DNA from 3 places in the Streptomyces sp. NPDC059080 genome. Region 1 is predicted to be linked to each of the others. Evidence: riboswitches for the same ligand, from Rfam matches in the RefSeq annotation. Region 1 holds a riboswitch; each other region holds the start of a gene.
The links. A riboswitch is a leader RNA that binds a small molecule or an ion and turns the genes downstream of it on or off. The one in region 1 is predicted to bind cyclic di-AMP.

Region 1 (12,193 bases):
TCAGTCGGCGGGTCGTCAGTCGGCGGGGACGGCGACCGGGGAGGCGTTCGACGCCTTGTAGGCGCGGAGGAACGGCTGGAAGGTCGAGGGCGATTCCCCTTCGATGTACAGCACGCGTTCGTTGCCGTCCCACTTCATCGACATGTTCGGCCCGGACGGCAGATCGTGCTTCTCGTCGTAGAGCGTGCCGATGACCTCCGCCTTGCCGTCCCGCAGCCCCAGCGACATCAGTTCGGGATCCTGCGTGCCGAGGTGCGAGGGCGTGCCGTGGGAGGCGCCGACCGCGATGACGTCCTCCCCGTCGAGGGTCACGGCCGCCGTACCGGACCGCTTCCACAGGAGCTTGCCGGTCTTCAGGTCGACGGCAGCCATCCCGGCGCCGTTGCCGTACGTCGTGACCAGCACCCAGGAGTCCTCGTCGACCATGGTCGTCCGGGGCTTGAGGTCCAGGTTGTCGAGGTCGCCGGTCAGCTCGATGGTCTTCTCCGGCTTCGGCCTGCTCTCCGTGTCGTACGTCCGCAGGACCCGCTTCTCGTTCACGCCGCCCGCGCTCATCAGGATGACCAGCGGGGTGTCGGAGAGGATGCGGTCGATCTCCAGCTTCTCGTGGGGGACGGTCAGGTTGAAGCTCTCCAGCTCGTGGTTCTGGATGGTCAGCTCCCGGCGCGGCTTGCCCTTCGAGCAGTCGCTGACGCGTGCCAGGTACTCGGCGCTCATCCCGAACGACGCGGTGCAGTGGCCGGCAGGCCACTTCAGGCTCCACCTGCCGGCGCCGCCGGAGATGGCGTAGCCGGAGTAGGTGTCGCCGATGGCCACCACGACCTCGCGGGAACTGATGCCGACGAGCGGCCGGTCCTCCGCCTGACGGCCCTTGAGGTTCCGCACCCAGAGGGTGTGGCCGGTGTGGGTGTCGAAGACGGAGAGGTACGAGCAGTCGCCGCCGCCCGAGTCGAAGACCGCGACGCCGACGCCGTCACTGTTCGGCTCCGCGGGCAGCGCGCAGACCGCGCCGGCGCCCTTCGGGGTCTCCAGCTCCCATTCCTTCTTGCCGGTCTGGTCGTTGTAGGCGCGCACCCCGTCCTTGTCGCCGTAGACGAGGGCGCCGTCGGTCATCCACATCGACCGCATGCCGAGTTCGTCCTTGGGCGGGTTGTCGCTCTTCTTCAGACCGGCGTTCCACAGCTGCCCCATGGCGAGCGGCGGCTTCTGCTCCGCCCCGTCGTCGGAACCGCCCGCGAGCAGGAAGTAGCCCCCGACGCCGAGGGCCAGCACGACGACGAGCACGAGCGCGAGGATCGCCGCCAGCGGCACCCCACGCCGCGGCCCGCCCGGCGGCACCGGCCCACCCGGCATCCCGCCGGGTCCCTGCCCGAATGCCGCCCCACCCTGCGGCATCTGCCCGAAGCCCGGCGGCGGGTAGGCCGCACCGCCCGGGCCGACCGTCGGTCCACCGGGCGGCGGGTACGGGCCCGGGGCTCCGGGGTGCTGGGGGTATGCGCCGGGGACGGCCTGCGGGTGCGGGGCGCCCTGGGGCGCGCCGTACGGGCCGGGCACTCCGGGCTGGGGGCCGGGCGCTCCGGGATGCGGAGCGGGCTGGCCGGGCGCGGCCTGCGGTGCGCCGTACGGTCCCGGGTGGCTCTGGGGAGCCGGAGGCTGCTGCGCGCCGTACGGGCCCGGCGGCGGCACCGGCGGGGCGCCGGGCGTGGGCTGCCCGGGGGGCTTGGCGACGGAGAGCTGCATGGTTCCGGCGGGAGGAGCAGGTGGCTGCTGGTCCGGGGCCTGCGGCGGACCCGCGGGGGGCTGCTGGACGGCGGCCAGCTTCATGGTCCCGGCGGGACGCGCGGGGGCGGGCTGGCCCGGGGCCTGCGGCTGCGGCTGGGGCTGGGGCTGGGGCTGGGGCTGGCCCTGAGCCTGCGGCTGGTCCGGGGCCTGGGCCGGGGCCTGCGGCTGGGGCTGGGGCTGGTCCGGGGGCGGTTGGGCTGACCCGGGCTGGGGGGTTGTGGGGGTGGCGCCCGGTATGGGAGCGGGGGCGGGCGTGCCCGGGGTGGTGCCAGGTGCGGGCGTGCCCGGAACAGCGCCCGGGGCGGCGCCCGGGGCGGGCGTGGCGCCCGGGGCGGCGCCCTGCCCCTGCCCCTGATCCGGTTCGGTGGGCCGGCCGGGCCCGGAGCCCGGTGGCTCTCCCTGCGGATGAGCCGCGTTCCCTTGGTCCTGCGTCATTCCGGCCGACCCCCTGTTGTCTTCGCGTGGCGGCCACGCATCGTATGCAGCCCACTGCATAGCGCGCCAACCGCCCCCTGGGCGGGGTCGTACCCCGGGAGGAGAGGGACTTCAGGCGCTCCAGTCGCTCCAGGCGCTCCAGGTCATGCCCACGCCCCGCCGTTCCCTCCCCCCGGCCCGTAGAATCTCCGGACTGTGTCCGAGAACCCCCGCACCCCCGAGTCCGGCAGCCAGGAAATCAGCGTCCCGGAAGGCGCCGCCCCGTCCCCGGCGGACGGCATCCCGGCCGACGGCACTGCGAGCCACGGCAACGCGATCGACGGCGCCCCGGAGTCCGGCGACGCCGGGGCGACCGGCGCGTCACGGATCCGCCGTGACGGCCCGATGTTCCCCGACGGGAGCGGGCCCGCCGCCGACCCGGCCGGTGATCACCACGAGCGCCGGATCCGTTCCTTCCAGCCCCGCCGCAGCCGCGTTTCGCCGAGTCAGGCCGCCGCGCTGCGCCGCCTGTGGCCGGTGTGGGGGCGGGACATCGACGGGCTCTCCCGTATCGACCTCGACACGTTCTTCGACGGCCGCCCGGTCGTCCTGGAGATCGGCTTCGGCATGGGCGAGGCCACCGCGCAGATGGCCGCGGCCGACCCGGACACCGGCATCCTCGCCTGCGACGTCCACACCCCGGGCCAGGGAAACCTCCTCGCCCTCGCCGAACGGAACGGCCTGACCAACATCCGGGTGGCGAACGGCGACGCGATCATCCTGCTGCGCGAGATGCTCGCCCCCGGCTCCCTGGCCGGCCTGCGCGTCTTCTTCCCCGACCCCTGGCCGAAGAAGCGCCACCACAAGCGCCGCCTCATCCAGCCGGACTTCATCAGCCTGGCCACCACCCGCCTCGCCCCGGGCGCCCTCGTCCACTGCGCCACCGACTGGGAGCCCTACGCCGAGCAGATGCTCGCCGTCCTCACCGCCGAGCCCACCCTCCACAACCTCTACCCGGACTACGCCCCCCGCCCGGCCTTCCGCCCCCTCACCAAGTTCGAGGGCCAGGGCCTGGACAAGGGGCATGTGGTGCATGACTTGATGTTCCGGCGGGGCGAGTAGAGGGAGGGGAGGCGCCCGTCATGGTGTGGCTGCTGAGGTGGCGGCGCGGCAGCTTTCTCTCGCCTTCGCCCCTCAGTTTTCGCGATCGATGGGCGCACTAAATCGGTCGTCCCAACGCCGCCGGTGTTGGCGCACGTACTCAACCTTTATGTCATGCTCCCGAACCTTCTTCAGCTTCCGTTTCATCTCCCGGGTCAACCCGTTGAGTACGTCAAGATGATCGGACAGCTGAAGCGCACCGCGGTCAAACAATGCATGACAGTTGGCACACAGACAGAGAGCATTTTCCAGCACATCTGGGCCGTTATGCGGCTTACCCAGCGCCTGAATATGCGCGGCTTCGCTATATGCCTCGCCTCCGGGGGAGACCTGTAGGCGACTCTCACACATCTGGCACGTGTTGTCGTACATTTTCTTCACGGCACGAACCACCTTGGGGTCTCGTACCAGAAGCTCGTACTCCACGGCGCGGCGCACCTGCTCCTCAATGGGGGTGCCCTCGCCCTGCGGAAGCACAATCGGCTTTGGCGTGGGAACCTCGCCGGGCGCCAACTTCACGAGCTTGAATTGACAGACGCGAAAGCCCTCTTTCCCGACGGTCATCCAGTGATCGGCCACCCGAAACAAGCCGCAATACTCATACCCGCCCGTTGTCTTGCGCCGCTTCTTACCCTTGATTTTCAGGCCGCGAATGACACGGACCGCGTCGCCGCGCGCCTCGCTGAGTAGCAATCCGGCGTTGCCTGAGCTTTCCATGCTCTGGTCCGCGTAGAGGCGCCCGGTGCCCCTATCTCGACACCCTTCTCCGGTATAGATGATCTCTTCTTCGCCGTAGACATCGTCTACGTATCCACCGGAGAGGGCAATAGAATCCACATCTTGCGAATTGGTTCCCGTTATTCCTTTACCAGAGGTACGATGCACCCCCGCTCGATGTAATTCCTGATGCCCTTTGAATCACTGCCCCTCGACTACCCCATCAGGGGTGCCAAAACAAACGGGTGCCGACTTTGCATTCGCCATGGGTTGATCTTGTCAACCCGCCAGAGAAATGGCACGCGTCTACGAACGATGTGCGCAGAGCCACAGTTTCTCGCCCACTACGGCACAACCTCCGTAACGCTCAACTGCTTTGCGGCTTCTGGCAAGCAGCGCTCTCCCGGACGCCGTAGCTCGCCGGGCAGCGCCTCCATGCCTGACGGGATGGGCGTAAAGTCCAGCAGCGAGACGTTTATTCAACCCGTGAACGAGAGGCATGAGTGATGGCAGGAATTCCGACAGCAGCAGTGGCCGCGACCGGCCTCGTGGGTGGTTACGCCGTGGCTCGGTGGACGAAGAAGCGTCCCCTGGGTGGGGTGGCGTTGGCCGCTGCCGGGGCGGTGGCGGCCAAGGGGTGGCAGGAGAAGGCCGGCGGGAAGGCCGCGGCGGCACTGGGCGGGGCGTATGTGGCGGCGTTCGCCGGGTCGCATCCGCTGGCGAAGAAGATCGGGGCGTGGCCGTCGGTGTTCACGGTGGCCGGTGGCATGGCGCTGGCGTCATGGGCGGTGGCGGACCGGCGCGGGTGACCCGGCCGGGGCGGGACCGGGACGGACACTGCTGGTAAAAGGACGGTCGGCTGGTAAAAGGACGGTCGGCAGGCCCGAGGCCGAGACCAGGCCGAGCCACCGAGCCGAGCCAACAGGCCGAGGCCGAGCCACCGAGCAAGCCACCGGACCGAGACCGGGCCAAGCCACCGAGCCGAGCCACCAGACCGAGACCGGGCCGAGCCATCACGCCGACCCCGCGCCCGGCATCCCGCCCCCACCCCACGCCCTCCGCACCTCGCCACCCGGAAACGGCGTCCGTTTACTCACCCCGAGCAACCGCCGGTGGAACTCATCCAGCACCACCGCATGCGGAGCATGCCGATCGATGAGCGCGGCGATCTCAGGCGGAACGCCATCGGGCCGACGACCCGCAATCCAAGCCTTCAGGAAGGCTCCCTGATCGATGCCGCCGCGCACCGCTTCCGGCAGGTGGTGGCGGAGCAGATGCCCCGGCGCGTACGAGCGGTCGTACACCAGGTGGTCCGCGAGGAAGGCGGTCTCCTCGGCGGAGAGGTCGAAGTCGCGGCTGAGGGCGAGGCCGAAGTCCGTGAAGTAGACCCGGTGGCCGTCGGTGAGCAGGTTGGCGAAGTGGGTGTCGAAGTGGACCAGCCCGTGGGCGCTCATGAACTCGGTGCCGCGCAGCAGCTCGTTCTCCGCCCAGCGGTAGGGCGCGCTGCCGCCGGGCTCCGCCCAGGCGCCGTTCCGGAGGTCGGCGAGCCGGTCCGCGAGCGTCCGGGGCACGTGCTCCAGGAAGAGCACCAGGCTGAAGGAGGAGCTGCCGATCGCCTCCAGCCGACGGCGTACCGCGGAGGAACCCTCCCAGTGGGCGACGGCCCCCTCGACGCCGCCGAACGCGTCGGCGAAGTCGCCCGGGGGCCGGTCCGGCAGGATGCGCCAGTGGTACAGCAGCGGGAAGCCCGCGTACGCGTTCCGCAGGACCCAGGCGGTGGTCATGAGGTGCGCAGCCAGTTCCCGCCAGGCGCCGAACCCCGCTGAGCCCACCCCGTACTGGTAGTAGAGGGGAAGGCCGAAGAAGTTGGCGGTCGAGCGGACGTGCTCCGGCCGCAGTTCGAGGTCGGTCAGCGGGACCCGTTTGACGAAGACCCGCCGCCCCTCGACCTCCATCTCCGCCCGCCGGCCGCCGATGCCCGAACCGCGCGCCGGAGCGGCGGCCACCGCGTCGCCGAGCCCGCGGTCGCTCAGCAGCGAGAGCCGCGCGCCCACGTCCGCGTACGCCGACAGACGCGCGGCGGGAAGCGGCTCGGTCTCCGCCGCGGGCCTCATACCTGATACGTGGGCCTCATCCATGGACGACTCCGCTTCCCGGCACATACGGCCTCCCGGCCCCGTACCCCGGCGTCTACCCATGCACCGGGCAGGCACCGGGCAGGCCCTCCCTGGACGCCCGACACCCAAGGCCGGCCCACCCGTTCACGCCGCCTTGTGTTGCCTTACGTCGCCTTGTGTTGCCTTACATAGCGTTGTGTTGCCTTACATCGCCTTACACCGCCTTGTGTCGCTTTACCCCGCCCTGCGTCGCCTACGCCGAAGCCTCATCCAGCGACGTCAGCTCCTCGGCGCTGAGCCGGAGGTCCTGTACGGCCAGGAGCGCGGGGAGTTGGGCGGTGGTGCGGGCGCTGGCGATCGGGGCGGTGACCGTGGGGCGGGCAGCGAGCCAGGCAAGGGCGACGGTGGCCACCTCCGCACCATGGGCGGCGGCGACGGCGTCGAGGGCGGTGAGGACGCGGACGCCGCGCTCGGTGGCGAGGTACGCGGACGCCTGCCGGACCGGGCGCTGTCGACGTCCGTACCGGGGCGGTACTTGCCCGTCAGAAAGCCGGAGGCGAGCGCGTAATACGGGACGGCGCCCAGACCGTGGCGGGCGGCAACATCGGCCAGCTCGCCCTCGTAGGTGTCGCGGGAGACCAGGTTGTACTGCGGCTGGACGGCGACGTAACGGGCGAGGCCCTCGCGCTCGGAGAAGGTCAGGGCCTCCTCCAGGCGCCGCGCCGAGATGTTGGAGGCGGCGATCTCGCGGACCTTTCCGGCCCGGACGAGGTCGTCGAGGACGGTCAGGAACTCGCCGACCTCGACGGATTCGTCGTCGTAGTGGGTGTAGTAGAGGTCGATGTGGTCGGTGCGCAGGCGGCGCAGCGAACCGTCCACGGCCTTCTTGATCGTGTCGGCGGAGAGGCCCTTGAGGTCGGGGTGGGCGCCGGCCTTGGTGGCGATGACGACGTCGTCGCGGTTGCCGCGGGCGGCGAGCCAGTCGCCGATGACGGTCTCGGACTCGCCGCCCTTGTTACCCGGCACCCAGGCCGAGTAGACGTCGGCGGTGTCGATGAAGTTGCCGCCGCCGGCGACGTACGCGTCGAGCACGGCGAACGACTCGGCCTCGTCGGCGGTCCAGCCGAAGACGTTGCCGCCGAGGCAGAGCGGGGAGACGGAGAGCGAACCGAGCGGCCTACGTGTGGTGGTCATGCGTGGGTTCAACACGCGGCGAGGCCGGGGTATTCCGGGGCGCGGCATCCGCGTGCCCGCCCGAAGAGCCGCCTCAACTGCCCGCCCCGGGCGCAGCGCTCGCACGCGCCGCCCGGGGCCACGACCGGCGCGCGCCGCCACCGCGCACGCCCCGGCCACGCATCCGGCCCGCCCGGGGTCCGGCCCGGCGCGCGGCACCACCGCGCACGCCCCGGGCCGCCCCTCGCGCTCCCCGTCCTCAGATGTTCAGGCCCCGCCCGCGCAGCCACGGCATCGGGTCGATGGGGTCGCCACCACCGGGGCGGACCTCCAGGTGGAGGTGGGGGCCCGTGACGTTTCCGGTGGCGCCGACGCGGCCGATGACCTCGCCGGTGGCGACCTTGCCGCCGGTCTTCACCATCGACGAGAGGTGGCAGAACCACAGCTCCGTACCGTCGTCGAGGGTGAGGACGATGCGGTAGCCGTACGCACCGGCCCAGCCCGCCTGGGTGATGGTCCCGGAGTGCACGGCCTTGACCGGCGTGCCCGTAGGAGCGGCGAAGTCCTGGCCGGTGTGGTCGGCGGCCCAGCGGTCGCCCGCCTGGCCGAAGCTCGCGGTGAGGGTGTACGAGGTGACCGGCAGCAGATAGCTCTTGGCCAGCTCGGCCAGGCGCGCGGCCTCCGCCTTCGCGCGGGCCTCGGCCTCGTGCTTCGCCCGGGCGGCGGCCTCCTTGCGCGCCGCCTCGGCCCGTTCCGCCTTCGCATCGGCGACCGCCGCCTTGTGGTCCGTCGCCGCGGTCTTCTCCGCCTGGACGAGGGCGGTGTGTTCGGCGGCGTCCCGGGCGTCGCGCTCGGCGGCCGCCTGCTGGGTGTCGGCCTGCTGGAGGATGCGGCTGCGCAGCGCCTCTCCGGCGCCGGCCCCCTGGCCGTCCTCGGTGGTGATCCCGGCGGACGACAGCGGCGCCGCGGCGGTGGCCGTCCCGGACGCGTCGCCCGCGTCATCGGAGGAGCCGAGCAACGACCCGATGCCGGGCAGTGATTCGGCGTCCGGCAGCGCTCCCGTGACGTCGGCGGCGAGGGAGCCGAGGTCCGGCATGGAGATCGGGACCGGCGGCTTCTCCTCGGCGGTCGCCATGCCGCCGGCGCCGACCGCCGCGATCACGCCGACGCCGAGGACCGTGCCGCCCCGGGCCAGACCGCCCCGCTGCTTGGCGACGCGGTGGCGGCCACGGACGGACCGCACGGACTCCTCGGTCGGGTTCCACCCACTGGGCCCGTCGTCCGCCGCACCGTACGGACCAGGGCCCTCCGGGGCGAACGCGCCCGGGGCGAACGGGTCCGGGGCGAAGGTGGCCGTATCGGTAAGGGACCCGGAGAGATCCTGGGGGAGGTGAGGGGCGGACGGGGCCTCGGGGGCAAGCCTGTTGGACGCCACGGGGGCGCACTCCTTTCCTTCCTTCGCGCCTACCGGGTTAGCTGACGGGTTCGGAGCAGGAAGGTCTCCTACGGGCGGCCTCTGGCCGAGGCGTCCGATTCACCCCATGGTGGTGGTTCCCCGGTTCCCTCAGCGCCGCTCGGGCCATCCGAGGCAAATTCAGGACACGTCACGGCAGTTCACGAAATATCGGTGTACCGGCGCGCAAGGAGGCGCCGTATACGGAAGTGACCACCGGTGTGCCTGAGTGCCCGGCATACCTGAAGAGCGCGTACGGGATTCGGCGTGGGGGCACGGTGCCGCCTCTGCGACGGCTGGGACGACCGCGCTCCGTTATCGGACAGTAATAGAGATCGCCGTCGATTTCCAAGCGATCCCGCGAATCCGCTCCATCCGACTACGGTCTTTGGCCAAGACTTTTCGGGGCAACGTCCGATAAAAACGGGCGACTTGATTGCCCTTCACGAAACGGCCTCCGCGTGATTGTGCATCAGTTGTTATGCGGAGGGGTGCATACCCTTCACGCTCCGTGAGGGCAGTAGCGTCTGATCATGGTCGTCGACTTCGTCAACAACGCACGGGCCCTGGCAGCGCGCTACCAGGACTTCTCCTGGTGGGAGGCGCGGGGCCGGTGTGCGGCCCACGAGGAGCTGGCGGCGCGGATCGGGCAGGACCCGGAGCTGTGCGAACTCCTCGCCGCCTCCCTCCCGCTGGGCAACAAGCAGCAGCCCAACCTCCTGCTGGCGGCCGTCCGCCACCTCGACGGCCCGCACGCCGAGCAGGGCCCGCGCGGCGAGCTGGCGTACAGCCGCTGGCGCGAGTGGACGATCCGGCACTGGCACGAGGTCCGCGCGGTCGTCATGAGCCGCTCCACCCAGACCGACGAACCGGCCCGCTGCGCCGCCCTGCTGCCCCTCCTGGCCCGTCTCCGCGGCCCGTTGGCCCTCCTGGAGGTGGGCACCTCGGCCGGTCTCTGCCTCCACCCGGAGCGCTACCGGTACGCGTACGAGCCGGACGCCGCCCCGGGGACGCCCGAATCGGTCGCGCCCCCGGAGGCGCCCACCCTCGGGGCCCCGGACAGCCCGGTCACCTTCCGGTGCCGCGTCGGGCGGGAGGCCCTGGTGGCCGAGGAGGACGCGGCACCGCCCGCGCGGCTGCCGGAGATCGTGTGGCGCGGCGGCATCGATCTCGCCCCGCTCGACCCGGTGGGCGACCCCGAGGCGCTGCGCTGGCTGCGGTCCCTGGTGTGGCCGGGCACCCCGGAGCGCGCCGAGCGTCTGACGGCCGCCGTGGACGCGGTACGGACGGCGCCGCGGCCCGAGATCGTCCGCGGCGACCTGGTCGAGGAGCTGCCCGCGCTGGCGGCACGGATCCCGGAAGACGCCACGCTCGTCGTCTTTCACACCGCCGTGCTGCCCTATCTGCCGCCCGCGCACCGGGAACGGTTCGCCGCCCAGGTAAGCACGCTGCTCGCCGCGCGGCCGGGCGGCGGCCACTGGATCTCCCAGGAGCACCACTCCGTCACCCCGTGGCGGCCCGCCCCGACCGCCGACCGCCTCACCCCGGCCGGCCAGGAGCGGCTGCTGACCCTCGCGCTCGACGACCGCCCGGTGGCCCTGACGGGAGCACACGGCCAGAGCATCCACTGGGTGGCGTAGGGGGCGCCCCGGGGCCGCACCGGCGCGCGGGGCCCGGCCGCACGCCCCGCGCGTCGGCGCGGCCCCGCACGCCCCGCGATGCCCCGCCCGCGCCAGCCGCCCCACCGCGCACCGCGCACCGCGCACCGCGCACCGACCGGGCCTACTCCTCCAACGGCCGCTGCACCGCCAGCAACGCCATGTCGTCCGCGCCCGCCCCGCCGGTGTGCCGGGTGACCTCGGCGACCAGCGTGTCCAGCAGCCGGTCCGGCCCGGGGAAGACCCGGCCGCGCAGCCGGGCCACCGGGTCGTAGAACTCGCCCGTCCGGTTGCGCGCCTCCGTCAGCCCATCCGTGAACAGCAACAGGACCGCACCGGCGGGGAAGAACACCTCGTCCGCCCGGTCCGGCCACCCGGCCACCTCGCTCATCCCCAGCGGCAGCGCGTGCACCGCGGGCACCACCGTCCGCAGCCCGCCGTCCGGGGCGAGCAGCAGCGGCGGCGGATGCCCCCGGTTCAGGACCCGCAGCGCGGCCCGCTCCCCGGACGGGATCTCCGCGAGCACGGCCGTGGTGAACCCCTCGTACTGGTCCACCCCCTCGCGCCGCCGCCCCTCCCGCTGAAGCGCCCGCTCCAGCCGGCCGGCCACCGCCTCCAGCGTCGCCTCCTGCTCCGCCGCCTCCCGGAACGCCCCGATGACGATCACCGCCGCCTCCACCGCCTCCAGCCCCTTCCCCCGGACGTCTCCGACGATCAGCCGTACGCCGTGCGGGGTCTCCTGCACCGCGTAGAGATCCCCGCCGATCCGCGCGTCGGCCTGCGCCCCCACGTAACGGGCGGCGACCGCCAGCCCCCCGATCCGCTCCGGCGGCGTCGGCAGCACGGCCCGCTGGGCGGCCTCGGAGACATCGCGTACGGAGGCGAGCCGGGCGTCGGAGAGCCGTACGACGCGGTTGATGCCGAGGGCGAGGACGGCGACGACGAAGACGGTGAAGACCTCGGTGACGGAGAGGCTGGTGTCCGGGACATCGGTGAAGAGCGCCGCGCCCAGTTCGCCGAGCAGCGCCGCGAGCGCAGTGAGCGCCGTGTTCCGCAGCGAGTACAGGGGCGCGGCGACCAGCGGCGCCGCCGAGAAGAACGGCGAGGCGGTGAAGCGGGCGGGGGCGACGAGCTCGAAGACGATGCCGCCGATGATCAGCAGGGCGGGCAGCCAGCGCGCCAGCCGGCGGCCGAGGGGCGACATCTGCGCCCGCCGCGCCCGCCGCTCCCGGTCCGCCGTGCGGAACCGCCCGCCTCGCGCCATCCGCACCGGCCTCTTCCCACGCCTCGCCCGTCCACGGGCCGCCACCACACCCGCCCGCTCCTCGGCCTCCCAAGGCTTTCCGCCCCGCCCCCGGTGCGCGAGCCGACAGGGGCCGGACGGGTCACCCACGGGCGGACGGAACGTCTGACGGCCCGACGGCTCGCACACGGCACCGGAAACACGAAGCGCCCCGGCCGATAACCCCGGCCGGGGCGCTGAACCGCAGGTCAGCAGAGCATCCCTGCGATGAATCCGGTGGGCCATCAGGGGCTCGAACCCTGAACCAATGGATTAAAAGTCCACTGCTCTGCCAATTGAGCTAATGGCCCGCTCCGAGCAGCATAGCCCGACACCCTCCCGCGCCCCGAAGGCATTGCCGCCCGGGGCGCTCCGCGGCGGTGCCGGGCGGGCGCATTCGTGGCGGGTTCGGGGCCTCAACGCGCAGGGCCCGTAC
Region 2 (12,193 bases), on a different contig from region 1:
CGGGCGTCGGCGAAGCGGCTGCGGTCGTCTCCGATCTCGGCGAGCACCCGGGCGGCGAGCTGTACCCCCAGGCCGGGGAAGCTGAGGAGGATCTCAGCGTCCGGGTGCCGGCGAAAATGCTCCTCCACCGCCGTCGCGAGGTCTGCGGCGGCCGCGCAGGCTGCGTACTCTTCGGCCCGCCATCTCACTAGCCGTTCGCGGCACCAGCGCGCCGCAGGGGCCTCTGTCTTACGAAGAGCTCGGTGGCTCGGGAGGAAGCGAAGAGGTCGCCCTGCGACGGGCTCACACCGCAACGATCTACGTGCGGGGGGCCGGGTTGGGTTCCGTAGCGGCCCGAAGCCGCCGGCGCCACCGTTCTCTCGTAAGGCATCAACGGACCGGGAACCGACAGGAGTCTGCCCGGCGCCCACGCGACCACTACGAACCCAACCCACTTCAACAGTCCAACAGCTCACCCACGAGCTGATCTGGAACCGCCTACTCACGAATTAGGAACAACGGAGCAGCACCGGACCGGACGACAACGCAACCGCCCCTTCCGCACCTCTGCGTCCACCCCCCCCCGCACAGCGTCAGGGGCGCCCCCACACCACAGTGCGGGTGCGCCCCCTCCGAGCGGCTGTCGCCGTAGCCGATCCCTCTACGCCGGCCCCGCCAGCGCTGCCACGGGCTTCGTCAGCGGTACGCCGGAGCCGTCGCGCCGCGGGTCCGGTTCCGGGAGGGGCACCGGGGCGCCCTTGGCGTCGGCGGCGCGGGCGGGGGCCGCGCCTGCCCAGGCGAGGGTGAGGCAGTCCTCGCCCTTCAGGAAGCGCTGGCAGCGTACGCCGCCGGTCGCGCGGCCCTTGCGTGGGTACTGGTCGAACGGGGTGAGTTTGGCCGTCGCCAGCGAGTCGTCGAGCATGCCGTGCGAACCGGCGACGGTGAAGACCACCGCGTCGGCCGCCGGATCGATGGCGCCGAAGGAGAGCACCTTGGCGCCCGCGCCGAGTTTGACCCCGGCCATGCCGCCCGCCGGGCGGCCCTGTGGCCGGACCTGCGAGGCCGGGTACCGGAGCAGTTGTGCCTCGTCGGTGATGAAGATCAGGTCCTCCTCACCGGTGCGCAGTTCGGCGGCGCCGACGATGCGGTCGCCCTCCTTGAGGGTGATGACCTCCAACTCGTCCTTGTGCGCCGGGTAGTCGGGCACCACGCGTTTGACGATGCCCTGTTCCGTGCCGAGTGCGAGGCCCGGTGAGGACTCGTCGAGTGTGGTCAGGCAGATCAGGGTCTCGCCGTTCTGCAGGGTCAGGAACTCCGACAGCTGTGCGCCACCGGCGAGGCTGGGTGCGGCCACCGTCTCGGGGAGCTGCGGCAGGTCGATCACCGGCAGGCGCAGCAGCCGTCCCGACGATGTCACGGCGCCGACCTCACCGCGCGTGGTCGCGGGCACGGCGGAGACGACGACGTCGTGCTTGACGCGCTTGGCGTCGGCGTCGAACGGGGTGTCCCCACCAGCCGTCCGGGCCAGCAGACCCGTCGACGACAGCAGTACTCGGCACGGGTCGTCGGAGACCTCCAGCGGTACCGCGGCGACCGAGGTACCGGCGGACTCCAGCAGGACGGTGCGGCGTTCGGTGCCGTACTTCTTGGAGACGGCGGCGAGTTCGCCGGAGACCAGCTTGCGCAGCTCGGCGTCCGACTCCAGGATGCCGGTCAGCTGCTCGATCTCGGAGCGCAGCGTGTCGCGCTCCGCCTCCAGCTCGATGCGGTCGAACTTGGTGAGCCGGCGCAGCGGCGTGTCCAGGATGTACTGCGTCTGGATGTCGCTCAGGGAGAAGCGTTCGATCAGCCGCTCCTTGGCCTGGGCGCTGTTCTCGCTGGAGCGGATGAGGCGGATGACCTCGTCGATGTCGACGAGGGCGGTGAGCAGGCCCTCCACCAGGTGCAGCCGGTCGCGGCGCTTGCCGCGGCGGAACTCGCTGCGCCGCCGCACGACCTCGAAGCGGTGGTCGACGTAGACCTCCAGCAGCTCCTTGAGGCCCAGGGTCAGCGGCTGGCCGTCGACGAGGGCGACGTTGTTGATGCCGAAGGTCTCCTCCATCGGCGTCAGCTTGTAGAGCTGCTCCAGGACGGCTTCCGGGTTGAAGCCGTTCTTGATCTCGATGACCAGGCGCAGACCGTGTTCGCGGTCGGTGAGGTCCTTGACGTCGGCGATGCCCTGCAGCCGCTTCGAGCCGACCAGGTCCTTGATCTTCGAGATGACCTTCTCGGGGCCGACACTGAAGGGCAGTTCGGTGACGACGAGGCCCTTGCGGCGCGCGGTGACGTTATCGACCGCCACCGTGGCGCGGATCTTGAAGGTGCCGCGGCCCTTCTCGTACGCGTCGCGCACGCCGCCCAGCCCCACGATCCGGCCACCGGTGGGCAGATCGGGACCCGGCACGAACCGCATCAGCGTTTCGAGGTCGGCGTTGGGGTGCTTGATGAGGTGACGGGCGGCGGCGATGACCTCGCCGAGGTTGTGCGGCGGCATATTTGTCGCCATACCGACAGCGATACCGGATGCGCCGTTGACCAGAAGGTTCGGGTAGGCGGCGGGGAGGGTGACCGGCTCCCGCTCCTGGCCGTCGTAGTTCGGCGCGAAATCGACGGTGTCCTCGTCGATCGACTCCGTCATCAGGGTCGTCGCGGACGCCATCCGGCACTCGGTGTACCGCATCGCGGCGGGCGGGTCGTCGTTGCCGAGCGAGCCGAAGTTGCCGTGGCCGTCCACCAGGGGCAGCCGCATCGAGAACGGCTGTGCCATGCGCACCAGGGCGTCGTAGATGGAGGCGTCGCCGTGGGGGTGGAGCTTGCCCATGACCTCGCCGACGACGCGGGCGCACTTGACGTAGCCACGGTCGGGGCGCAGGCCCATCTCGTTCATCTGGTAGAGGATGCGGCGGTGCACGGGCTTCATGCCGTCCCGGGCGTCCGGCAGGGCGCGGGAGTAGATGACCGAATACGCGTACTCAAGGAAGGAACCCTGCATCTCGTCGACGACGTCGATGTCGAGGATCCTCTCCTCGAAGTCGTCCGGCGGCGGGGTCTTCGTGCTGCGGCGGGCCATCGCGGCTGCGGCTCCTTCTGCTGCGTCTACTGCCGATGTGTGGGTCGACCAGCCGTTGGTGAACAGCTGCCGGTCCGACCGGCGGGGGATCGACCGGTGAGTCTGCTGACTCCGACGCGGACCATTGTGGACCGCCCCACCGACAACGCCGGACGCGACTCCCCTCCACGGGGCCGTGGCGCATCTCCCGCCGCTCGTACGGGGGCGGCCGCACGGGAACTTCGCCAGATGCCGACGCGATTGCATACAGTGACAGGACTTCTTCGCAAGCGGATCGAAGGGACGTACATGCCCATGGGTCACACGGCCACAGAAAAAGCCGGCTCCGGCGGCCTGACAGCGACCGAGCACCGGCTGGCCAACGGCCTGCGCGTGGTGCTCTCGGAGGACCATCTGACGCCGGTGGCAGCCGTCTGCCTGTGGTACGACGTAGGTTCGCGTCACGAGGTCAAGGGCCGTACCGGCCTGGCCCACCTCTTCGAGCATCTGATGTTCCAGGGGTCCGCGCAGGTCAAGGGGAACGGCCACTTCGAGCTGGTGCAGGGTGCAGGCGGCTCGCTGAACGGCACCACCAGCTTCGAGCGCACCAACTACTTCGAGACCATGCCCGCCCATGAGCTGGAGCTGGCGCTCTGGCTGGAGGCGGACCGCATGGGCTCCCTCCTGACGGCGCTCGACGAGGAGTCCCTGGAGAACCAGCGCGACGTCGTCAAGAACGAACGCCGCCAGCGGTACGACAACGTCCCCTACGGCACGGCCTTCGAGAAGCTGACGGCCATGGCGTACCCGGAGGGCCACCCCTACCACCACACGCCCATCGGGTCGATGGCCGATCTGGACGCGGCGTCCCTGGAGGACGCGCGGGCGTTCTTCCGCACCTATTACGCGCCCAACAACGCGGTCCTGTCGGTGGTCGGCGACATCGACCCCGAGCAGACGCTCGCCTGGGTCGAGAAGTACTTCGGGTCGATCCCCTCGCACGACGGCAAGCAGCCGCCGCGCAGCGGTGCCCTGCCGGACACCGTCGGCGGCCAGCTGCGGGAGGTCATCGAGGAGGAGGTGCCCTCGCGTGCCCTGATGTCGGCCTACCGGCTGCCGCACGACGGCACCCGGGAGGCGGACGCCGCCGATCTCGCGTTGACCGTCCTGGGCGGCGGCGAGTCCTCACGCCTCTACAACCGCCTGGTGCGCCGCGACCGCAGCGCCGTCGCCGCCGGGTTCGGCCTGTTGCGGCTGGCCGGTGCGCCGTCCCTGGGCTGGCTGGACGTCAAGACGTCCGGTGGCGTGGAGGTCGCGGACATCGAGAGCGCCGTCGACGAGGAGCTGGCCCGGTTCGCCGCCGAGGGGCCGACCCCGGAGGAGATGGAGCGGGCGCAGGCCCAGCTGGAGCGCGAGTGGCTGGACCGCCTCGCGACGGTCAGCGGGCGCGCCGACGAACTGTGCCGCTACGCCGTCCTGTTCGGCGACCCGCAGCTGGCGCTGACCGCCGTGGGGCGTGTTCTGGACATCACGCCCGAGGAGGTGCACGCCGTCGCCCAGGCCCGGCTGCGCCCCGACAACCGCGCGGTGCTGGTGTACGAGCCGACCGCCGCCGACGAGAGCGCCGACAACGACGAGGAGGCGGACCGGTGAGTGACGCCACGACCCGCGAGGACCTGGCCATGAGCGAGATGACCTTCCACCCGCAGCCCCGGGGCGGGGCGCCCAAGCCGTGGGCCTTCCCGGCGCCCGAGCGCGGTGCGCTGCCCAACGGCCTGACGGTGCTGCGCAGCCACCGCCCCGGCCAGCAGGTCGTCGCCGTCGAGGTCGACATCGTCGCGCCGCTGGAGTCCGAGCCGGAGCGCCTGGACGGTGTCGCCACGATCATGGCGCGGGCGCTGTCGGAGGGCACCGACCGGCACGACGCCGAGGAATTCGCCGCCGAACTGGAGCGCTGCGGCGCCACGTTGGACGCGCACGCCGACCACCCCGGGGTGCGGGTCTCCCTGGAGGTCCCGGCCTCCCGGCTGTCGCGCGCCCTGGGGCTGCTCGCCGACGCGCTGCGCGCCCCGGCCTTCCCCGAGGGCGAGGTGGAGCGCCTGGTGCGTAACCGTCTCGACGAGATCCCGCACGAGCTGGCCAACCCGGGGCGCCGCGCCGCGATGGCGCTGTCCAAGGAGCTGTTCCCCGCGTCGTCCAGGATGTCGCGGCCCCGGCAGGGCACCGAGGAGACCGTCGGCCGCATCGACGCGGCGGCCGTCCGGGCGTTCTACGCGGCGCATCTGAGGCCCGCGGCGGCCACCGTCGTGATCGTCGGTGACTTCACCGGCATTGACGTGGACGCGGCGCTCGCCGACACGCTGGGCGCCTGGCAGGGGTCCGCCGCCGAGCCGGTCGCCGTCGCGCCGATCACCGCGGACGACACCGGCCGCGTCGTGATCGTCGATCGCCCCGGAGCGGTGCAGACGCAGCTGCTCATCGGGCGGATCGGCGCCGACCGCCACGACCGCCAGTGGCCTGCGCAGGTCCTCGGCACGTACTGCCTGGGCGGCACCCTGACGTCGCGTCTGGACCGGGTGCTGCGTGAGGAGAAGGGCTACACCTACGGGGTGCGGGCCTTCGGGCAGGTGCTGCGTTCGTCGGCGCCGGACGCGCCCGGGGGCTCCACCGGCGCCTCGATGCTGGCGATCAGCGGCTCGGTCGACACCGAGTCCACCGGTCCGGCCCTCGACGACCTGTGGAAGGTGCTGCGTACCCTCGCGGCGGAGGGGCTGACGGACGCCGAGCGGGACGTCGCCGTGCAGAACCTCGTCGGCGTCGCGCCGCTGAAGTACGAGACGGCGGCGGCGGTAGCGGGCACCCTCGCCGACCAGGTGGAGCAGCATCTGCCGGACGACTACCAGGCGCAGCTGTACGCGCGGCTGGCCGAGACCGGTACGGTCGAGGCGACCGCCGCCGTGGTCAGCGCGTTCCCGGCGGACCGGCTGGTGACGGTGCTGGTCGGTGATGCGGCGCAGATCGCCGAGCCGGTCCGGGCGCTGGGCATCGGCGAGGTGACGGTCGTCAGGGGCTGACGAGCCGGAGGAGCGGTGGCCCCGGCCGGGTCGTCACGGCGGCCCGGCACAGTGGAACAAAAGGGGATCCCGAGGGCGGAAGGCCACCCTCGGGATCCCCTTTATGTCCGGATTTGCTGGCCGCTGGTTCCGTCGCGCCGGTGTGGCGTGACGCACAATATGGCGTTTCTGTTTGCCGATTGAAAGTTGTCACGATTAGCTTCATGCGCGCTGTCCGCCAGCTGCACGCCGCAACCGCGGCATCGGACAGCCATCGCCGAGTCCCCGTACGGCGCGAGCCAGGGGAGCCGGGGACCCACACGTCCCTGGGGTGAATCGGGCGCCTCTCCGGAGGGACCCGTAGGAGACCTTCCTGCTCCGAACCCGTCAGCTAACCCGGTAGGCGAGAGGGAAGGAAAGGAACCAGCCAGCACATGGCGTTCACCCGTGCCACCGGGAAGCACCGCCGTCCGAGCCGCAGCGCCCGGACGACCCGCAACATCGCCGGCATCGCCGGTCTCGCCGCCTCCGGCGTCGTCGTCTCCGTGTCCTCTCCCGCGATGGCCGCCACGTCCGGCGCCGCGCACGACACGGGCCTGCAGCGGGCCGTCGTCCTCGGTGACGAACTCGCCGAGCGCGTCCAGGCCCAGGCCGATGCGCAGCAGGCCGTCGCCGAGACCGCCGAGGCCAAGGCGAAGGCCGAGGCCGAGGCGGAGAAGCAGGCCCGGGCCGCCAAGGCGGCGGCCGACAAGCGGCACGAGGCCGAGGTCCGCGCCGCCCGCGAGGAGGAGCGCAAGCGCCTCAACGCCTTCGTCGCCCCGATTTCCGGCTCGTACGTCTCCACCGCCTACCAGGCGTCCAGCGGACTGTGGTCCTCCGGTACGCACACCGGCATCGACTTCCACGCCGACCCCGGCACCACCGTGCACGCCGTCGGCGCGGGCACCGTCGTCGAGGCGGGGTGGGGCGGCGCGTACGGCAACAACATCGTCATCAAGATGAACGACGGCACGTACACCCAGTACGGCCACCTGTCGCAGATCGGTGTCTCGGTCGGCCAGCAGGTGATGCCCCATGAGCAGATCGGCCTGTCCGGCGCGACCGGCAACGTCACCGGCCCGCACCTGCACTTCGAGGCCCGGACCGGTCCGGACTACGGCTCGGACATCGACCCGATCTCCTACCTGCGGTCGCACGGCGTCAACGTCTGATCCATCTCGCCTCCCGGAGCCCCGGCCCGCCCTCACCGGGCGCCCGGGGCTCCGGTGCGTCCGGTGCTGTACAGCGGATGGCTGGATTTCCCGGCGGTCAGGGAAGGCTCTCACCAAAAGATCTCCATGAATGCGTGAAGGCGGTAAAGGCGCCACCACCGTCGAATAGAGTCGCCGAAAAGGCGCCGTACACCGGCGTTTTCCGGGGAGGACGGTGGAGGCGCCCACGATGACGCAAGGCCAGATTTCCGTGCAGCGCATCTCCGCGGCGATTCGCGACGACATCGTTTCCGGCGTGCTGATCCCCGGCAGCCGGCTCGTCGAGGACATTCTGGCCACCCGTTACGGCGTCTCCCGGGTGCCGGTCCGTGAGGCGTTGCGGACCCTGCAGTCCGAGGGGTTCGTCACCGCGCGACGGCACGCGGGCGCCTGCGTCGCGGCGCCCACCGTCCAGGAGGCGGCCGACCTCCTGGACCTGCGCGCGCTCCTGGAGCCGATGGGCGCCGCCCGTGCGGCGGTCCGCCGCACCGACGCGCATCTGAAGGTCTTACGGGGCGTGGTGCGGCTCGGCAGGGAGCGCGCCCGCCGCGGCTGTCCGGGCGATCTGCCCCGGTTGGACGGCTGGTTCCACGAGACGCTGGCGCGGGCGGCGGGAAATCCGGGGCTGACCGCGCTGCTGACCCAGGTGCGGCGGAAGATCGAGTGGATGTACGTCGTCGAGCTTCCGGCGCGGTATGTGGAGACCTGGGACGACCATGGTGCGGTGCTGGACGCGGTGGCCCGGGGCGACGCAGAGGCGGCGCGCGCCCTGATGGCGTCGCATGTCGCGCGGTCGCTCCCGGCGTACCGCCCGCGGCACCGTCAGCCGGCCGCGGTGCGCCATCCGCAACGTCCCGTCAGCAGCGGGCGGGTGCGTTCTTCATAGGGGCGCGGTATACGGGGCGACCGGCGGGTGGCGGGATCTGTTCGGGGAATTGCGGAAACGGGTGCCGGAAAACGCGCCATCCGGGAATTGCCGCAACCGCGTAGATGCGTATTCATGTATTCGGTCGTGCGGTGCCCGCCGGGGCTGCGGCGAATTGCGAGCGGGGGACAGGTGCCGCCCCGGGGAGCGGTGGCCGTTCCGTTGCCCGGAACGCGAAAGGCCCCGCCGCGGTGACCGTTTCCGGCCGTGACGGTGGGGCCTTTCCCCGGCTGCGGGGAGGTGGCGGCGTCCCGGTTCAGACGGTCTCCGGCAGCTCGTCGAGGCCCTCGGTGACCAGCTTCGCCAGGCGCTCCAGTGCGGCCTCCGCGCCCTCGGCGTCCGAGGCGAGCACGATCTCCTCGCCACCCTGGGCGCCCAGGCTCAGCACCGCGAGCATCGAGGCCGCGTTCACGGGGGCGCCGTCGGCCTTGGCGATCGTCACGGGAACGCCGGCGGCGGTGGCCGCACGGACGAAGATCGAGGCAGGACGGGCGTGCAGCCCCTCGGCCCAACCGACATTGACGCGGCGCTCAGCCATGGTGTTGCCCTTCAAGTCGTCACAGTTATCTAGACCAGTCTCTCGCGCGGTCGCGGGTGCTCCGGAAGCCCCACCTCCGGTGTTCCGCACCCTCGTCCGCACCTTGTCCGTACCTCGTCCGCACCTCGTCCGCACCACGTCCGGACCGGTCCGCGGGTGCCGCCCGACGACTGCCGCCAGGACGCCCGCCGCCGGCCCGGCGCCCGGCCCCGCCCGCGCGCACGAGCCGGTTGTCGGTGCCCGGCCGTACGCTGTCCGCATGCAGCAGCCGCCGGATCGCGCGTACCCGAGCCACTGGGAAGCCGATGTGGTGCTGCGCGACGGCGGCACCGCCCGGATCCGCCCGATCACCCCGGACGACGCCGAGCGCCTGGTCTCCTTCTACGAACAGGTTTCGGACGAATCGAAGTACTACCGCTTCTTCGCGCCCTATCCCCGCCTCTCCGACCGCGACGTGCACCGCTTCACCCACCACGACTACGTCGACCGGGTCGGCCTCGCCGCCACCGTGGGCGGCGAGTTCATCGCCACCGTCCGCTACGACCGGATCAACGACCGGGGTCTGCCGGCCACGGACCCGGGGGACGACCAGGCGGAGGTCGCCTTCCTGGTGCAGGACGCCCACCAGGGCCGCGGCGTCGCCTCCGCGCTGCTGGAGCACATCGCCGCCGTCGCACGGGAGCGCGGCATCCGCCGGTTCGCCGCCGAGGTCCTCCCCGCCAACTCCAAGATGATCAAGGTGTTCACGGACGCCGGGTACACCCAGCAGCGCACCTTCGAGGACGGCGTCGTCCGGCTGGAATTCGACCTCGAACCGACCGAGCAGTCCATGGCCGTGATGCGCGGCCGCGAGCAGCGCGCCGAGGCCCGCTCCATGCAGCGGCTCCTCGCCCCCGGCTCGGTCGCCGTCATCGGCACCGGCCGCACGCCCGGCGGCGTCGGCCGCACCGCCCTGCGCCATGTCCTCGACTCCGGCTTCACCGGCCGCGTCCACGCCGTCAACCGCGCCTTCCCCGAGGGGACCGACCGCCTCGACCCCGAGGGTGTCCCCGCCGTCCGCTCCCTGCGGGAGATCGACGGCCCGGTCGACCTCGCGGTCATTGCCGTCCCGGCCGACCACGTCCCCGAGGTGATCGACGACTGCGGGGAACACGGCGTCCAGGGCGTCCTGGTCCTCTCCTCCGGGTACGCCGAGGCCGGAACCGAGGGGCGCGAACGCCAGCGCGCCCTGCTGCGCCGCACCCGCTCCTACGGCATGCGCCTGATCGGCCCGAACGCCTTCGGCCTGATCAACACCGCCCCCGGCGTCCGGCTGAACGCCTCCTTCGCGCCGGTGATGCCCGCCACCGGCCGCATCGGGCTGTTCACCCAGTCCGGCGCGATCGGCATCGCCCTGCTCAGCGGCTTGCACGAGCGCGGCCCCGGGGACGGCTCGCCCGCCGGGGTCTCCACCTTCGTCTCCGCCGGAAACCGCGCCGACGCCTCCGGGAACGACCTGCTCCAGTACTGGTACGACGACCCGGACACCGACGTCGCGATCCTCTACCTCGAATCCATCGGCAACCCCCGCAAGTTCACCCGCCTCGCCCGCCGCACCGCCGCCGTCAAACCGGTCGTCGTCGCCAAGGGCGCCCGCCACCACGGCACCGCGCCCCTGGGGCACACGGTCCCCACCGTCCGCATCCCGGACAGCACCGTCGCCGCCCTGATGCGGCAGGCCGGTGTCATCCGCGTCGACACCGTCACCGAACTCCTCGACGCCGGGCTGCTGCTCGCCTCCCAGCCGCTCCCCGCGGGCGCCCGCGTCGCCGTCCTCGGCAACTCCGAGGCGCTCTCCCTCCTCGCCTACGACGCGTGCCTGACCGAGGGTCTGCGCCCGCGGCGCCCCCGGGTGCTGCCCTCCGCCGCGACCCCGCACGACTTCCACACCGCCCTCGCCGAGGAACTGGCACGCGAGGGCTGCGACGCCGTCGTGGTCACCGCGATCCCCTGGGTGGGGGAGGGCAACGCGACCGCCCCGGGGGAGGGCGAGGAACTGGCCGCGGCACTGCGCTCGGCGGCCGCCGCGGGCCCGGCCAAGCCAGTGGCCGTCGTGCATCTGGCCATGGATGCGCTCGCTACGGCGCTTGCGGCTCCGGCCGGCCCGGGGGTGCCCAAGGACGTTGTCCCGAGGGCACCCGATAATGCCCCGAGCGCGGGCCTCGGCGTCCCGGCCACCGGCCCCGCCGCCCGAGCTGCAGACCCAGATGCTCCGGCCACCGGCCCCGCGGAGCCCGCCGCCCAGGCCGGACCGGAAGCCTCCGGCGCCGGAGCCGCAGCGCCCGCCGCCTCGGCCGGACCCGAGACCCTCGCCGCAGACGACGTTCCCGTGGCCCCCACCTCGCCCACCGCGCCCTACCCGCTCGCCCGCACCCCGCTCCCCGCCTACCCCGCCGCCGAGCGCGCCGTCCGGGCCCTCGCCGAGGCCGTGCGGTACGCCGCCTGGCGCCGGGAGGTCGCCGAGCCGGGCCGGGTCCCCGCGTACGACGACATCCAGGAGGCCGCGGCCGGTGCCGACATCGCGCGGCTGCTCGACCACCTCGACCCGCCCGCCGGCCGCTCCGTTCCGCTGCCCGCCGAGGATGCCGCCGCCCTGCTCGCCCGCTACGGCATCCCCACCCAGCCGTCGCTGCCCGCCCCCGGCCCGGACGCCGCCGTCCGCGCCGCCGCCCGCCTCGGCTACCCCGTCGCCCTCAAAACCACCGCGCCCCACCTGCGCCACCGCAGCGACCTCGGCGGCATCCGCCTGGACATAGCCGACGAGGAGGACCTGCGCCGCACCTACGGCGAACTGACCGCCTCCCTCGGCACCCCGGAGGAGCTTGCGCCCGTCGTGCAGAAGATGGTGCCGCGCGGCGTCGACACGGTGGTCCGCGCCGCCATCGACCCGGCGGCCGGTGCCGTCCTCTCGTTCGGCCTGGCGGGCGCCCCCTCCCAGCTGCTGGGCGACATCGCGCACCGCCTCATCCCCGCGACCGACCGCGATGTCGACGCCCAGATCCGGTCGATCCGCGCCGCCCCCCTCCTCTTCGGCTGGCGCGGCTCCCAGCCCGTCGACACCGCCGCACTGGCCGAGGTGCTGCTGCGGGTGTCCCGGCTCGTCGACGACCACCCCGAGGTGGTGGGCGTCGACCTGGAACCGGTCGTCGTCGCCCCGCGCGGTCTGTCGGTCCTCGGGGCATCCGTCCGCCTCGCCCGCCCGCCCGCCACCACCGACCTCGGCCCCCGCCGCCTGCCCGTCTACTGACCCCCCGCGCGGCGCGGCGGGAGCCGGGCCCCGCCCCGTGTGTCCGCCGTACCAGCCCCCGCGGACCGGCTTGT
Region 3 (6,505 bases), on a different contig from region 1:
GTGGTCGAGGCCGAGGGCGATGGCGGCGACGGTGGTGACCGAACCGGCCAGGCCGACGAGGGTGGCGGCCTCGCGGAGCGGGACGGCGGCCTCGGCCTCGTCGAGGGCGGCGGCCGCGTCGGCTCTGATCGCGGCGATCCGGTCGGGGGACGGCGGGTCGCTGATCTCGCCGTCGCGCACCAGGTGCCGCTCGGTCATCCGCACGCAGCCTATGTCGACGGAGCGGGCGGCGCGGACGGCGCCGTCACCGAGGACGAACTCGGTGGAACCGCCGCCGATGTCCACGACGAGGTACGGGCGGGCGAAGCCCGCCCGTCGCCCGCCACCACCCTTCCCGGGAAGGCGCTCCGCACCTGCAGCCTCCATGCCGGTCAGCTCGCGGGTGGCGCCGGTGAAGGAGAACTCCGCCTCCTGGTCGCCGGTGATGACCTCGGGCTCGACGCCGAGGATGTCCACCACGCCGCGGACGAAGTCGTCGCGGTTCTCGGCGTCGCGGGAGGCGGACGTCGCCACGAACCGGGTGCGCTCCGCGCCCAGCTCCGCGATGACCGCGGCGTACTCACGGCAGGCGGCGAAGGTCCGCTCCAGCGCCTCGGGCGCGAGCCGCCCGGTGCGGTCCACGCCCTGGCCGAGGCGGACGATCTGCATCCGGCGGTCCAGCTCCGTCAGCTCACCGGTGGCCGGGTCGACGTCGGCGACCAGCAGGCGGATGGAGTTGGTACCGCAGTCGACGGCGGCGACCCGGGTCATTCGGCGTCTCCTTCGGCGGCGGCGGTGTCCTGGCAGGGCGTGACGCACGGGCCCTTGCGCCACCACTCGGGCAGCATCGCGAGCGCCTCGTCGCCCAGTGGGTTGACGCCGGGACCGGTCGCGAGGGAGTGGCCGACGAGGACGTGCAGGCACTTGACGCGGTCCGGCATGCCACCGGCGCTGGGGAAGCCCTGGAGGACCTCGATGGCGTCGCGGCGGCGGATGTAGTCCTCGTGGGCGGCGCGGTAGGCGGCGGCCAGCTCGGGGTCGGTCGCCAGCCGCTCGGTCATCTCCTTCATCACGCCGTTGGCCTCCAGCGTGCCGATGGCGGAGGCCGCGCGCGGGCACGTCAGGTAGTACAGCGTCGGGAACGGCGTGCCGTCCTCCAGGCGCGGGGCCGTCTCGACGACATCCGGCTGGCCGCAGGGGCAGCGGTGGGCGATGGCCCGCAGGCCACGCGGCGGGCGGCCCAGCTGCCCCTTGAAGGCGGCGATGTCCGCGGCGGTGGGCTCGGTGGGCTCGGTCTGGGGCGGAGGCGTGTCCATGTGCGCTTTCGGTGGGATCTTCGGTGGGATCTTCGGTGAGCTTTCGGCCGCGGACGGGCGGACGCGGAGGGTGCCGTCGCGTCGCCGCCCGCGGGTCGGGCAGGTCGGATCAGGCGGTGCCGGGCAGCCGGACCGGGGTGCGGCGCGTCACCGGTCGGCCGTGTCGACGTCGGCCCAGAGGTTCTCGTACCAGGGGCTTCCGGCCGCTCCCGCGCCGTCGCGCCGAGCACCGTCGTCGGCGCGCGATCCGTCCTGGACGATATAACCCGTCTCGCCGGGGCGGACGAAGTGCAGATGCAGCCGGGCCTGCTGCTCGACGTGGGCGGGATCGCGCCAGCGGGACTTCTCGTCGCGCAGCCGGTCCAGCGCCTCGGCCGCCTCCTGGGCCTTGCGGCGCTGGTCGGCGATGTCGGAGCGCTGCGAGACGTACTGCCGTATCGGGTAGGCCAGGGCCACGACGAGGGAGCACATGACGAGGGCCAGCAGGGCGGCCCGTCCGGTGAGGCGGTTGCGGCGGGGGCGCCGGACGCGCTGGACGCGGGCCACCGCCTGTTCGCCGAGCGCCTTGAGCCGGGTCGCGGTCGAGAACCGGTCCGCGGACACGTCGCCTCCCCTGTTGGCCGACTGTCATGGAGTTCGTACGCTCCCGCCGGGCGGGGCCGTTCGGAAGCGCAGCCGTCCCCGGCAACGGTACGGGACCGTCGCCGGGGACGAACGCAGGCCGTGACGGCGGGTGGCCCGCCCACGGCCGGGCGGAGCGGGGCGCACCCTCGCCGGGGGAAATCAGCCCTTGCTGTGCTTACTGGTTCGCAGAGCGCTGTGCTTACTGGTTCGCAGAGCGCTGTGCTTACTGGTTCGCAGAGCGAAACCGCGGGAAGGCCGAACGGCCGGCGTAGACCGCCGCGTCGTCCAGGATCTCCTCGATGCGCAGCAGCTGGTTGTACTTGGCGACGCGCTCGGAGCGGGCCGGGGCGCCGGTCTTGATCTGGCCGCAGTTGGTGGCGACGGCCAGGTCGGCGATGGTGACGTCCTCGGTCTCGCCGGAGCGGTGCGACATCATGCACTTGAAGCCGTTGCGCTGGGCCAGCTCGACGGCGTCCAGCGTCTCGGTGAGCGAACCGATCTGGTTGACCTTCACCAGAAGGGCGTTGGCGGAGCCCTCCTCGATGCCGCGGGCCAGGCGCTCGGGGTTGGTGACGAAGAGGTCGTCGCCGACGAGCTGGACCTTGGCGCCGAGCTTGTCGGTGATGACCTTCCAGCCGGCCCAGTCGTCCTCGAACAGCGGGTCCTCGATGGAGACCAGCGGGTAGGCCGCGACCAGCTCCTCGTAGTACTCCGTCATCTCGGCGGCGGAGCGGTCCTTGCCCTCGAACTGGTACGTGCCGTCCTTGTAGAACTCGGAGGCGGCGACGTCCAGGGCGAGCGCGATGTCCTGGCCGGGGGCGTAACCGGCCTCCTTGATGGCCTCCAGGATGAGGTCGAGGGCCTCACGGTTGGAGCCGAGGTTGGGGGCGAAGCCGCCCTCGTCGCCAAGGCCGGTGGCCAGGCCCTTGCTCTTCAGGACCTTCTTGAGGGTGTGGTAGACCTCGGCGCCCCAGCGCAGCGCCTCGGAGAAGGACTCCGCGCCGATCGGGGCGATCATGAATTCCTGGATGTCGACGTTGGAGTCGGCGTGCGACCCGCCGTTCAGGATGTTCATCATCGGGACGGGCAGGACGTGCGCGTTCGGGCCGCCGAGGTAGCGGAACAGCGGCAGGTCGCTGGCCTCGGAGGCGGCGTGCGCGACGGCGAGGGAGACGCCGAGGATGGCGTTGGCGCCCAGCGAGCCCTTGTTGTCAGTGGCGTCCAGGTCGAACATGGCCTGGTCGATGAGGCGCTGCTCGGTGGCGTCGTAGCCGACCAGCTCCGGGCCGATCTGCTCGATGACGGCGAGGACGGCCTTCTCGACGCCCTTGCCCTGGTAGCGGTTGGGGTCCCCGTCGCGCAGTTCGACGGCCTCGAAGGCGCCGGTGGAGGCACCGGACGGGACGGCGGCCCGGCCGGTGGAGCCGTCGTCGAGGCCGACCTCGACCTCGACCGTGGGATTACCTCGCGAGTCGAGAATTTCGCGGGCTACGACGACGTCGATGGACGGCACGTTGTCTCCTTCATGGGTGTCTGGAGTTCTGCGGCACGAGCCTAACGGCCCCCGGGACTTCCACTCGCTCCCGGCCCGCGCAGCGGGCCGAAAGGTGCCTCGGACGCCGGGTGCCGGACATTCGGCAACGAAGGCCGCGGAACGGAAAAGCGGCTGATAAGGGGCGGGCACGACGCTGTGTCCGGCACCAGGGTACGGAACGGCGAAACCCCGCCTCGGCGCGCGGAGGGCGGCATCGGCGGTGAGCCGGTGCCGCCCCGGGGACGTGCGCGCCGGGCGGGGCATCCCGTGGGGAAGGTCCGCGGGTGAGCGGGGGCTCCCGGGCGGGGCCGTGGCCCGCGGGGTCCGGGCGGGCGGCGCCGCCTCCCGGTCCGGTGTGCCGCACGTGCCGCCGTACGCATGGGCGCGGTGGACCGGGAGGGGCGGGGAGCCCGGGGTGCGGGGCGGTGGGCGGGCCCCGCGCGGGGATCAGACGTGGAGCTTCTGGCCCGGGAAGATGAGGTTCGGGTTGGAGCCGATGACGGACTTGTTGTCCGCGTAGACCGACTTCCAGTTCTTGCCGTGCGCCTTGGCGATCTTGGCCAGGGTGTCGCCGGACTTCACGGTGTAGTTGCCGTGGCCCATGGCGTGGTGCTGGGGCGCCGGGGTGGTGTGCTGCTGCGGGGCCTGCCGCTGCGGGGCGGCCTTGGGCTGCGCGGCCCGCTGCTGCGACGCCTGCTGCTGCGGGGCGGCCTTGGTGGTGGAGCCCGTGTTCAGGTCGGGGGACGGGCCGCCGGCGGTGAGGTTGCCGGCACCGGCGCAGGACCAGGCGCCCGGGCCCTGGATGGCGAGGAGCTTCTCGGCGGCCTGGATCTGCTGGGCCTTGGTGGCCAGGTCGGCGCGCGGGGCGAACTGCTTGCCGCCGGCCGCCGCCCAGCTGGACAGGGAGAACTGCAGGCCGCCGTAGTAGCCGTTGCCGGTGTTGATCGACCAGTTGCCGCCGGACTCGCACTGGGCGACGGAGTCCCAGGTGGAGACCGAGGCGGCGGAGGCGGAGGTGGCGCCCATCAGCGGGACGGCCACGGCGGCACCGGCGACACCGGCGAGGGTGGCGACGCGGACGGCCTTGGAGGGGCGACGGTGCTTGGCCTTGTTCATCAGCATGTTTTCGTTTTCCTCACCGACGCCTACGAGGTGAGCTGTCGGGTTCGGGCGGTGTGGATTGCCCGGCCGTGTGTTCCTCACACACGGCTTCACCCCAAGCCGGTTGACCCGCTTTCACGGGCGGGACCGGCACTTACCTTGGGTCCCCCGCTCCTGCCTTCGGCGCTTGCGCGTCGACCACCTTCGCCCACCGGCAGGATTCGGCGTGTGAACGAAGGGCCCGCTTTGGCGAGCGATGCCGACCGTAAACAGAACCCCCCGCGTCGTTCAAACCCCACTTTCTGGGCACAGTTGACCGCCAACGACCGCAGAGGGCGCATATTTCCGCAGGTAGGACATGGTGTGGAGGCGAAGGGCAGGTCGCGACGCCACGGATGTCAACGAGAGCCATGTCTCACTTTCGCCAAAAGGGGCAAAGCAGTTCATCTCCCTCGATCAGTGGCCCAGATCGAGGAGTTGGCCTGGGCGGATGAGGTCCGGGTCGTCGCCGATGACGTCCTCGTTGCGCTCGTACAGCGCGGGCCAGCCGCCCGGCAGCTCACGCGCCTCGACGATGGCTGACAGGTTGTCACCGGGGCGCACGGTGTACGCGCCCTCGCCCGGGTCCGTCCGCTCGCCGCCCCGCGAGGCGTGCCGCCCCGGGGCGCGTTCGCCGTCCCCGTCGGCGTCACTGCCGCCGCGGTGGCGCCCGGAGCCGTCCCCGTCCGCCGGGGGCGTCGTACGGGACGGGTGCGAGGGCCCGGACGGGGTGGAGGCGTGGCCGGACGGGTCGCCCGACGGGCCGGGCCTGCCGGGCCTCCCCGAGCCTTCGGGCGCCTCCGGGGAGTCGGTGGTGCCGGGCGTGCCGGGCGAGGCGGACGGGGCGGGGGCGCCGGACGGGTCCGGCTGACCCTTCGGGGCGGACGGGTCGGCGGTGTCCTGGTCCGGGTCGTCGGGGGTCGGGGTTCCGTCCTGACCGGTGTCCGCGCCCGTACCGGTGTCCGTGCCCGTACCGGTGTCCGTGCCCGTGCCGGTGTCCGTGCCCGTGCCGGTGTCCGTGCCCGCGCCAGTGTCCGTGCCAGTGTCGCCGCCGTCCGCGGCGGCGGGCGGGGTGGTGACGGTGCCGCCGGGGTCGACGTCGGGGGTTCTGCCGCCCTTGGTGAGTCCGGCGCCGGCCGCGCAGCGCGGCCAGGCGTCCGGGCCGCGGTCGGCGAGGATCGCCTGGGCCACGGCTATCTGCTGGGCGCGGCTGGCCAGGTCGGGGCGGGCCGCGTACTCCAGCCCGCCGTGGTCGCGCCACATGTCGAGGGTGAGCTGGAGCCCGCCGTAGAAGCCGTTGCCGGAGGCGCTGGACCAGATGCCGCCGGACTCGCACTGGGCGACGCGGTCCCAGGTGGTGGCGTCGGCGGCGTGGGCGGCGCCCGCGCCGAGGAGGGGCAGGGCGAGGCCCGCGCCGGTCACACCCGCCGTGACAAAGAGGGCCGGTGCCTGGCGGGGGCGACGGTGCCTGCCGTTGCCGGTGCGCATGCGATTGCCTTTCGAGCGGCGGTTGAGTTGTCCGCCCCGACGACCCGGCCCGGCCGCCGGGATCCGGTACGGCCGTCCACCGGGCAGTGGAGCGCTTGTCCGGTGGCAAGGTAGCCGGGCTCACGGGGCGTCACAAGCCGGTGTAGCGGAGATCACGCGTAGGTCACGTGACTGATGGAGCGTCAACTTCCGGGCCGTGGGCGGCCGTCCGCGCCGGTGGACGGCGTGTCGTCAGGGGGCCGGGGTGAACGCCACGGGGAGGGTGCGCAGACCGCGCATGATGAGCCCGCCGCGCCACCGCAATGCATCAGGTTCCGCCGCAAGCCGGATGTCGGGCAGGCGGGTCAGGAGGGTGGCGAGGGCGGTCTGCCCTTCGAGGCGGGCGAGGGGCGCGCCGAGGCAGTAGTGGATGCCGTGGCCGTAG

Region 2: another riboswitch for cyclic di-AMP. It lies ahead of ACFWWQ_RS05260 (M23 family metallopeptidase); the one in region 1 lies ahead of ACFWWQ_RS23895 (M23 family metallopeptidase).
Region 3: another riboswitch for cyclic di-AMP. It lies ahead of ACFWWQ_RS27280 (transglycosylase family protein); the one in region 1 lies ahead of ACFWWQ_RS23895 (M23 family metallopeptidase).

Annotation. Positions count from the first base shown of each region.
Region 1 covers NZ_JBHYGX010000037.1:44,883-57,075, reverse strand. The annotation lists gene ACFWWQ_RS23935 (PQQ-binding-like beta-propeller repeat protein) at 16-1,353, opposite strand; gene ACFWWQ_RS23930 (hypothetical protein) at 1,483-1,983, shown strand; gene trmB (tRNA (guanosine(46)-N7)-methyltransferase TrmB) at 2,413-3,318, shown strand; gene ACFWWQ_RS23920 (HNH endonuclease) at 3,391-3,708, opposite strand; partial or broken gene ACFWWQ_RS23915 (YDG/SRA domain-containing protein) at 3,880-4,263, opposite strand; gene ACFWWQ_RS23910 (hypothetical protein) at 4,581-4,883, shown strand; gene ACFWWQ_RS23905 (protein kinase family protein) at 5,088-6,188, opposite strand; partial or broken gene ACFWWQ_RS23900 (aldo/keto reductase) at 6,445-7,385, opposite strand; gene ACFWWQ_RS23895 (M23 family metallopeptidase) at 7,624-8,799, opposite strand; cyclic di-AMP (ydaO/yuaA leader) riboswitch at 8,812-8,965, opposite strand; gene ACFWWQ_RS23890 (DUF2332 family protein) at 9,351-10,457, shown strand; gene ACFWWQ_RS23885 (PP2C family protein-serine/threonine phosphatase) at 10,600-11,739, opposite strand; tRNA gene ACFWWQ_RS23880 (tRNA-Lys) at 11,996-12,068, opposite strand.
Region 2 covers NZ_JBHYGX010000005.1:35,363-47,555, forward strand. The annotation lists partial or broken gene ACFWWQ_RS05240 (transposase) at 1-164, opposite strand, end outside; gene ACFWWQ_RS05245 (DNA topoisomerase (ATP-hydrolyzing) subunit A) at 641-3,088, opposite strand; gene ACFWWQ_RS05250 (M16 family metallopeptidase) at 3,383-4,720, shown strand; gene ACFWWQ_RS05255 (M16 family metallopeptidase) at 4,759-6,141, shown strand; cyclic di-AMP (ydaO/yuaA leader) riboswitch at 6,386-6,541, shown strand; gene ACFWWQ_RS05260 (M23 family metallopeptidase) at 6,555-7,331, shown strand; gene ACFWWQ_RS05265 (GntR family transcriptional regulator) at 7,561-8,256, shown strand; gene ACFWWQ_RS05270 (HPr family phosphocarrier protein) at 8,552-8,833, opposite strand; gene ACFWWQ_RS05275 (GNAT family N-acetyltransferase) at 9,093-12,119, shown strand.
Region 3 covers NZ_JBHYGX010000054.1:407-6,911, reverse strand. The annotation lists gene ACFWWQ_RS27300 (exopolyphosphatase) at 1-750, opposite strand, end outside; gene ACFWWQ_RS27295 (DUF501 domain-containing protein) at 747-1,295, opposite strand; gene ACFWWQ_RS27290 (septum formation initiator family protein) at 1,443-1,898, opposite strand; gene eno (phosphopyruvate hydratase) at 2,143-3,432, opposite strand; gene ACFWWQ_RS27280 (transglycosylase family protein) at 3,901-4,575, opposite strand; cyclic di-AMP (ydaO/yuaA leader) riboswitch at 4,581-4,791, opposite strand; gene ACFWWQ_RS27275 (transglycosylase family protein) at 5,011-6,081, opposite strand; partial or broken gene ACFWWQ_RS27270 (cytochrome P450) at 6,313-6,505, opposite strand, start outside.